Regions from separate parts of the Marinomonas sp. CT5 genome, predicted to be linked through region 2. Evidence: predicted binding sites of a transcription regulator. Region 2 holds the regulator's gene; each other region holds the start of a gene.
What was found. The regulator LexA, encoded in region 2, represses DNA repair genes until DNA is damaged. The targets are predictions, from matches to a motif close to TACTGTNTANNTANACAGTA.

Region 1: C0J08_RS05085 (carboxylate/amino acid/amine transporter) is a predicted target of LexA. The motif match lies at 1,384-1,403, and genes of this name have one in related genera.
Region 3: recN (DNA repair protein RecN) is a predicted target of LexA. The motif match lies at 1,859-1,878, and genes of this name have one in related genera.

What each region holds. Positions count from the first base shown of each region.
Region 1 is NZ_CP025572.1:1,070,251-1,073,435, reverse strand. Features, by position in the region: gene C0J08_RS05095 (HD domain-containing protein) at 1-544, opposite strand, end outside; gene C0J08_RS05090 (OmpW family outer membrane protein) at 659-1,273, opposite strand; gene C0J08_RS05085 (carboxylate/amino acid/amine transporter) at 1,590-2,471, shown strand; gene C0J08_RS05080 (YccT family protein) at 2,541-3,185, opposite strand, start outside.
Region 2 is NZ_CP025572.1:2,246,789-2,249,973, reverse strand. Features, by position in the region: gene dinG (ATP-dependent DNA helicase DinG) at 1-1,480, opposite strand, end outside; gene lexA (transcriptional repressor LexA) at 1,550-2,173, shown strand; gene C0J08_RS10485 (hypothetical protein) at 2,270-2,530, opposite strand; gene C0J08_RS10480 (DUF6586 family protein) at 2,533-3,000, opposite strand; gene topA (type I DNA topoisomerase) at 2,997-3,185, opposite strand, start outside.
Region 3 is NZ_CP025572.1:4,026,278-4,029,462, forward strand. Features, by position in the region: gene dnaK (molecular chaperone DnaK) at 1-1,037, opposite strand, end outside; gene grpE (nucleotide exchange factor GrpE) at 1,142-1,720, opposite strand; gene recN (DNA repair protein RecN) at 1,906-3,185, shown strand, end outside.

The sequences.
Region 1 (3,185 bases), 1.2 Mb from region 2:
CTATTGTGAATAATTTAGTAAAAAAGTGATCGATCGAATACAAAGCATCATCAGGTTCTCGCTTCTCACAAAAAGGGTCCTCTATTGCATACAAAGCACGATTGAGGGCACCACTTACTTGCATACAACGGGCAATACCAATGGCTCCCAATGCGTCCAAACGGTCTGCGTCTTGTACTATTTTCGCTTCGAGGGTTGTAGCTCTAATATTGGCACTAAAACTATGAGCTTGAATGGCATGATAAATCGCTTGATGGTACTCATTGGGGTAATGAACTGACACTAAAAATTCTATGGCTTTCTCACCAGCCCATGTGGAAGCCAAATGACGATTAGGATGATTTTTAGGTAAAGAGACACAATCATGCAAATAAGCCGCAGGTATCACGATAGCCAAATTCGCATTTTCTTCACTCGCTAATTGTTTGGCGACTTTAACTACTCGTTTAATATGAGCAATGTCATGGGCGGCATCCGCCTGCTCTTGGCTCTTTAGAAAGGACAGACAAAGAGATTCAAACTCAGCAATAAAAGATAAGGACATGGTTTTCCAGAATAATTCTAAATTTAAAAATCCTACCTTAACCTACAGAAATAGCACAATAAAAAAGGCTTTAATCCTAAGATTAAAGCCTTCGCTATTTTCAACGACACCTTCTTAGAAGGTATAACCCACACCAGCCATAAAGGTAATAGGGTCAATATCAGTATCAAAGGTTCCAGCATTAGTATGAACATCTGTATTAATATCCATATACCAAAGCGACGCATTGGCAAACCAGTTCTCAGCAAAGTTAACGTCAACACCGACTTGAGCCGCCAAACCAAAAGAGTTATCTAAATCCACATCTGTAACAACAGTACCTTTAGCTTTTTCATCAAAGAAGACAGTGTAATTTAAGCCTGCCCCCACGTAAGGACGAACTTGGCTGTTAGCTTTACCAAAGTAATATTGTGCCATTACCGAAGGCGGCAAATGTGAGACCTCGGCAACATCACCCAAACTTTTAGTTGACACAGTATGAGTAAAAGGTGTCGCCGCTAACAACTCGACACCAAACTGCTCTGTCAACATGTAGGTAAAAGTTACCCCCACTTGAGTATCATTATTAATTTCTAATTCATCTGAACCTGTAACGTAATCACTACTTTCGTTTGGCATCACTGTCGCTAAACCACCACGAACAAAAAAATCGCCCGCATTATGAGCTAACACCATAGGTGAGCAAAGTGCAGAAACCAGAGCAGCGGCAGGAAGAAGTAAAGCTTTCATAATCGTTTCCTTTTTTGAGATCAAACAAAATATCTGTGTCAAAAAAGGTAACAGGGTGAGATATAAAATTATTAATCTAGATCAAGGTTTTACGCCCCTCAAAGGAGTAATACTGTTCACCTACAAACTAAATCAATAAAACCCAAACTCTCTAAATAAAATCACTTTTCAGCCAATATTGCAGATAAAAAGACCCATAGCAAAAAAGGACAAAAATAAAACACTAGTAAACTGAAAAAAATATAAAAGTAAACTGTTTTACCATGACGCAATTAGTCGGTAAACTCTACGAAAATTTTTACTTGGAAATATTCACATGCCAATACTTATTGCTGTCACCATTCTGTGGGCGTTTTCTTTTAGCTTGATTGGAGTTTATCTAGCAGGTCAAGTCGATGCTTGGTTCTCTGTATTAATGCGTGTAGCGCTTGCTACAGTCGTCTTTTTACCATTTCTTAAACTTCGCCAAATTGAAGCTAATGTGGCGTTTAAATTAATGGTATGTGGGGCGTTACAACTCGGAATCATGTACGGTTTTTATTATCAGTCTTTCTTGTACTTGTCAGTTCCGGAAGTCTTACTTTTTACTGTGATGACGCCACTGTATGTTACCTTGATTAATGACATGCTGGATCGCCGTTTAAATATAGGTTTTGCAATCAGTGCCGTTTTGGCCATTCTTGGAGCAGTGGCTATTCGTTATCAAGGAATAGATGAAGGCTTTATCAAAGGTTTGTTAATTGTTCAAGGAGCCAACGTTTGCTTCGCCGCAGGACAAGTTGGTTACAAACGCGTCATCGCAAAAGAACGCCCAGATCTTCCACAACGTACAGTATTTGGATGGTTTTTTCTTGGCGCATTAGCCGTTGTGGTTCCATGTTATCTAGCATTAGGAAATCCAGATAAACTTCCAACAACCACGCTTCAGTGGTCTATTTTAATCTACTTAGGGGTCGTGGCTTCTGGGTTAGGCTATTTTGCTTGGAATAAAGGCGCGACCATGGTTGATATCGGCACATTAGCTGTCGCCAACAACCTTCTTATCCCAGCTGGTATAGTAGTAAATATCATTTTCTGGAACAGAGATGCCGACATTGTCCGCCTTACTATCGGCGGTGGGATTATATTATTGGCACTTTGGGTCAACGACAAATTCAATCAAAAAATTGCTCGTTCAAACACAACAGCACACACATAATTGAAATAGTCAAAAAAGCGTCCATGGACATTGGACGCTTTTTACCCTTACTTACCAAGAGTTGAAATATTATTGAACAATCCAAACTTGAAACGCTTTTTTCTCTTCTTTATTGGCTTTATTAAACCAAAACTTGGACATTTCTAACTGAATATTCGCAACACTTGGCTTGTACATATTATCAGCTATCCAAATGCGCATTTCTTTGCGGGTTGCTTCATCGGATCGGTTATACCAAAACTTCATCATAGGTAAAGCAACATCGTCATCCATAATCACAGGGGCAGGAACAGGTGAATCACTGGCCGTAGAGTGAGTGTTAAAATTAGACGGATTTTTAGCCATTAAATGCTCAATCTCCGCAACATAATCACGGGTATTTTGTAAACCAGACTTAGCAGGTAACATTTGCTGATGATAACTTACTTCATTACCACTCATATCATCAATAATGGAAAATTGTGGCTTGTTAACATTACTCTCTGCTTGTTTTTTTGTTGATATGTAAGGGGCTTTGAGTCTCAGGTAGGTGTTTTTTTCAAACTTAAGATCAAGAACAATAGGCTCCGATTGATAACTTTCAGTGTCACCACCACTGCGCAATAGCTTATTAAAACGTACTACAATTTGATGAATACCTTCACCAACATCCACTTTAAAATCATCACCAAATTGCGAAGAACTTTCGAGGTCAACATACATAATTTCAAAAGA
Region 2 (3,185 bases):
ATCGCATATTAAAACGGTGGAATTGATTCAGCGCTGTCAATGTCGCGGAAGTCACCACCGCACCAAAACACTTATCCCACAACTGCTGCCTTAAAGTATTCGCAGCTAGGATAGGAGATCCTCCAAGTTCAATGTCTTGTTCCATTCCTTGACCAGACAAAATCAACCAGCGTGCATTAGGCGGATAATTTTGGTCATCGACAGTTGAATACAAACGCCACAAACCAATACAAACCTCTAAACGTCCAAGAATCACCCCAAGTATTGGCTGCCAGGTTTCAGCGGTCTCCGCGGTCACTCCCATTCCTTCGTTTTGCTTGGTCTTTTTACATTCTTCTTGAATACTTTCAATACTGTTAAATAGTTTTTGATACGTTGTTTGTAGACTGTAAGCAAGCTGACGCAATTCATCTGGAATAAGCCCGAACTCAAACCTATGCTGATTATTCTCTTGATCCAGTCCTAAACCTTGGATGTAAGGCGCCAAACCCTGCTGCGCATACTGGATAAAGTTGACAATATTCTGTATTTGCTGAGGAATCTTAAGTAATAACTGCCCAGTTACACTTACGGCATCAGTAAGTTCCTGCTTTAAATTCACCAAATTTTTTTCTAATTGACGCAACCAAGTAATACTTTGCTGTAAACGAACTTCATGACGAAAATGCCCTATTGCCTTATCTGGAAGGTGATGCCCCTCATCAAAAACATAAATTGTTTCTTTAGGCGGTGTAAGTATTGCCCCTCCACCCAAAGACAAATCAGCCAACACCAAATCATGGTTAGCAACAATCACATCCGCTACTTCGATTTCAGCACGGGCTTTAAAGAATGGGCAAGCTGAATAGTTTGCACAATTACGGTTAGTACATTGCTGATGATCTGTGGTTAAACGACGCCAATCTTGATCACGAACCACCCCGGACCAATTATCTTTATCGCCATCCCACTCCCCTTTTGACAGAGCAACATCCATTTCTTGATATAAAACGGTATTAACATCATCAGAATGCAAGTGTTGTTCAAACAGACCGGCAAACATATCGTCCATAGCTTGCTCTTCAGAACTCAAAAAACTCTCAAGATTGTTCAAACACAAATAACGCCCTCGCCCCTTCGCGAGCGTATATTTAAAGCTCAACTCAGTATGCTCGAGCAGATCCGGCAATTCTTTGTGTAAAATTTGCTCTTGTAGCGCCACCGTAGCGGTTGAAATGATTAATTTGAGGCCACGTGCTTTAGCGATAGGAATTGCTGCAAGACAATAAGACAAGGTTTTTCCTGTCCCCGTACCGGCTTCAATAACAGCAACATGTTTTTCTTCAAGTCGCTCACCTTCCGAGCCTTGTTTAATATTACCTAAAGTACGAGCAATCGCACCAATCATTTGGCGCTGTCCAGCCCTTGGTTTATGGGACTTCGCATCCAAAGAGGCTCGATATGCAAGTTGAATTTGTGTTTTTAGTTCGTCTGAAAGCATTTATATCATTGAGTATAGTTAGGAATGCTGTATATAATAACAGTAACTGTATAAACAACCAGATACCCTATGATTAAATTAACCAAAAGACAATCTGACGTTCTAGAAACCATTCGCGATTTTATTAGTGAAACTGGTTTTCCACCCACTCGAGCAGAAATTGCACGCAGGCTTGGATTTAAATCTCCCAATGCAGCAGAAGAGCACCTTAAAGCCCTTTGTAAAAAAGGCGCTATAGAGATGCTATCTGGCGCCTCTCGTGGCATTCGCCTTATTGATATGGCCTCTAATGATGAATCAAAAGACGACCTAGGTTTACCCGTTATTGGCAAAGTTGCAGCAGGGTACCCTATTTTAGCCCAAGAAAACATTCATTCTCATGTCGGCATACCTGCCAGTATGTTTTCCCCCCATGCTGACTACTTCTTGTCTGTCTCGGGAACCAGCATGAAAGATATTGGCATAATGGAAGGCGATTTACTCGCCGTTCATAAAACCACCACGGTACGGAATGGCCAAATTGTGGTTGCACGAATAGGCGATGAAGTCACAGTGAAACGATTCGAGCAAAAAGGCAGCATCGTCCGTCTAATCCCTGAAAATGAAGAATTTGATGACATTATTGTCAATTTAGAAAGTGAAGACTTTGCCATCGAAGGTTTATCAGTAGGGGTAATTAGACAAGGTATTTGATTAGATTAACCCTTATCAAATATTGTAAAAATTAAAGGCGAAGCATGAGCTTCGCCTTTAATTTAACTTCCTTATACACCTTTCGATCTCACACCCTTAATGTAAAATTTTAGGACGGTAGTCATCAAGATACTCTGATTCGTCTTCAAGAAAGGCTTCATCTGAATATACATAATCAATACCCGCATGAAACATACATTTCGCCATTTCAAAATAACGATCTTTTAAATAAGACCGAGTGTCATCGGAAATTTTAAGCGTTGCCAATGGCACTGTTTCCTCACCATCTTCACTGGCCGGACGCAGCACGATATCGCCGTTATCAAGCTCAACAATTTCTAGGTAGGATTCTTTCATATTCAATACTCTGATGACTCTTCTCTAAAACGTAATACTAATTCGACTAGCTTGGTCAAATAGAAACTCACTGACGCCCCAGCGTCATCTCCACGACCGATTAAATCATCGGCTTGAACCATAGACATTGAAGCGCGACACTCATACTGAACCAAATAAGCCTGGTTCAATAGAAAGCACCAAGAATCCTGCCGAGAAAGCAAATCATCTAACTCACCTAACACTGGCACAGCCATTTGCTTTTTTTCAGATTCAGCCAATAACTTAGCCACTTCCAGAGAGCCAGATAAAGAATAGGCAGCGGAGACTTCTTTCAATAGCCCATTCAACGCACTTCTTAATTGGAAAATAGCCGAACTTTCAAGGCCAACCTTCAGCCATGCTTCATTACAATCCTGACTTTGCTGTATAAAGCGTCTTGCCGTATCCAACTTTTGATTGGTTAGGCTAGCTAAACTGGCACTGGTCATTTCTTTTTACCTTCCTCAATCACCCATTTAGAACCAACATAAAAGGCTTTCCAGCCAGTTGGCTTACCTTCTTCGTTTTCCGTCATAACATATTGCTCTTTTGTTTTACGGCTATAACGAATAATCGTTGGGCGACCTTCGGAATCCTTTACTGGAGCATTCGCAAAGAAGTGATACTTAGAATC
Region 3 (3,185 bases), 1.8 Mb from region 2:
ATACGAGTTTGACCACCAACCAAGATAACTTCATCAATATCAGAAGCAGACAGATCCGCATCTTTCAGTGCTTGACGGCATGGCTCAAGAGATTTCAATACAAGCTCTTCAACCAAAGACTCCAACTTAGAACGAGTCAATTTCACGTTTAAGTGTTTAGGACCAGTCGCATCAGCTGTGATGTAAGGCAAGTTAACTTCTGTTTGTGAAGAAGAAGACAACTCAACTTTCGCTTTCTCACCAGCTTCTTTCAAACGTTGTAGCGCAAGTGGATCGTTGTGTAGATCGATACCTGATGACTTCTTGAACTCAGCCGCCAAGTATTCGATAACACGCATATCGAAATCTTCACCACCTAGGAAAGTATCACCGTTTGTAGACAATACTTCGAATTGCTTCTCGCCATCTACATCGGCAATTTCAATGATAGAGATATCGAACGTACCACCACCAAGGTCATAAACAGCAACCGTTGAATCACCAGAGCTCTTATCTAGACCGTAAGCCAATGCCGCTGCCGTTGGTTCGTTGATAATACGTTTTACTTCTAGACCAGCAATTTTACCCGCATCTTTAGTTGCTTGACGCTGAGAGTCGTTAAAGTAAGCAGGAACAGTAATAACCGCTTCCGTTACTTTCTCACCTAGGTAATCTTCTGCTGTTTTCTTCATTTTCTTAAGAACTTCAGCTGAGATTTGTGGTGGCGCTTTCTTGTCACCTTTTACTTCTACCCAAGCATCGCCGTTGTCAGCAGAAATAATTTTGTAAGGCACCATAGAGATGTCTTTTTGAACAACATCGTCTTTAAACTTACGACCGATCAAACGCTTAACAGCAAACAATGTGTTTGTTGGGTTGGTTACTGCTTGACGCTTAGCTGATTGACCAACTAATACTTCACCGTCTTCCGCAAAGGCAACGATGGAAGGAGTGGTGCGATCGCCTTCAGCGTTTTCAATAACGCGAGCTTTTTCGCCGTCCAATACAGCAACACAAGAGTTTGTTGTACCTAAGTCAATACCTATGATTTTACCCATGGTTGTATCTCCAATAAATTCGTTTATTACAATGATAATTCTGTATTTGGGTACGCTTAAAAGTATTTCAAGCGTCCAGTGTCAAAAAAATGACAGTATTTTTTTTAAGCGGCGCTTGAAACCACAACCATTGCTGGACGCAACAAGCGACCGTGCAATGTGTAACCTTTCTGAACAACATCCATAACCGTGTTCGGTTCCATTTCTGGATTTGGCACCATAGTCATGGCTTGATGCAATTCAGGATTGAATGGTTCGCCATGAGGATCAACCACCTTCACTTCAAAGCGAGCCAGAGTCTCAAGCAAATCTTTTAACGTCAGCTCTACCCCTTCACGCACAGGATCGGATTCACCTGTGTCTGGCGCAGAAGCCAAAGCACGCTCAAGATTATCTGCTACATTCACAATCGATTTAGCAAATTTTTCTAAACCAAATTTATGGGCTTTCTCAACATCTTGTTCAGCACGACGACGTATGTTCTGTGCGTCTGCATGAGCTCGAAGTGCCGCCTCTTTATACTGAGCGACTTCTTCTAATGCTTTTGCAAGCTCATCGTTTTCAGTAACTTCTTCTAAAGTCTCTACTTCAGGCTCTAGAAGCTCTTCTACTGTTTCGTTTTGCGTTTCGCTTTTCAAATCTTGCTCCGCTTCTAGATTAGGATTTTTTTGCTGCTCACTCATTCTTTAACTCCAAATAACAGAAACAATTCTTTGTCTGTGCCAGTTATATGGGGACAGCTTTTTACCTTTCAACACTAAATCCGCATTAATTTAATGGGAATTAATTTTCTAGAAGGGACTTGTCAAAAAACAACCAAGTACTGTATAAATAACCATATAAATATATTCTCTCTTTGGAGCACTCTATGCTGACCAGCATCGCTATTTCCAACTTCGCCATTGTTGAATCTCTCGAACTGGAATTCAAAAAAGGCATGACCGTGATATCAGGTGAAACCGGAGCAGGAAAATCCATTATGGTGGATGCTTTGTCTCTTTGCTTAGGGGATCGAACCGATGCCGCCGTTGTCAGACATGGACAAAAGAAAGCCGACATCAGTGCCAGCTTTGATATCCAACACTATCCACACGTCCATAAATGGCTCGAAGAAAGAGATTTAGAGCAAGAACAGCACTGCATATTACGTCGCGTCATCAGCAAAGAAGGTCGCTCAAAAGCTTATATTAATGGCCGCCCTTGCACCTTAAGCGACTTAAAAGAAGTTGGCAGTCAGTTGGTTGATATTCATGGGCAACATGAACATCAGTCACTACTTAAAAAAAACGCACAAAGACAACAACTCGACGAATACGGCCAACTGACTGAACTAAGCAAACAAGTCAATCAACAATACTCAACATGGCGACAACTCAAAGAAGAACTGTCGGCATTGCAAAATCGCTCTTCTGAACAAGATGCCAAGATTCAACTGCTGTCCTATCAGGCGCAAGAGCTTCAACAGCTGGATTTAAAAGAAGGTGAAATCGAAGAGCTAGAAAATGAACAGGCTTTTTTATCCAATATTGCTGACTCGCAATTTAAAGCGTACCAAGCCAGCGGACTACTAACCGACAGTGAAGAAGGCAATGTCTGCTCTTTATTGCATCAAGCAATTAACAGCGCCAGCCAGATTCATCCCGCAACCAAAGAATTAGAAAACGCATTAGAAATGATGAATGTCGCTCTTATACAAGCTCAAGAAGCGGCGCACAGCTTGCATCACTATCAAGACACACTAGAGCAAAATCCAGAACGCCTTATGGATATTGAACAGCGTTTATCAGACATTTACGACACGGCTCGCAAGCACAGAACCTTGCCAGAAGGGCTTTTTGCTCTACGAGAAAGTGTCGAGGCGGAACTAAATAGCCTACAAGGCAGCGAAGAAAGCCTTGAGTCATTAAAAGAAAAAGAAGAGCAAGCTTATGAGAAGCTTACAGCACTGGCTACCAATCTGACCGAAAAACGCATAATCGCTAAAGACGAGCTAGCCCAAAAAGTTGAGGAACAAATTCATGGCTTGGGTATGCCACACGCCCGCTTCTATATTCAGTGCCAGCCACTCAACCAAGTGTCGGCCAATGGCTTTGAAGATATCGAATACATGATTGCCTCTAACCCAGGGCAACCGGCGCAACCTTTGCG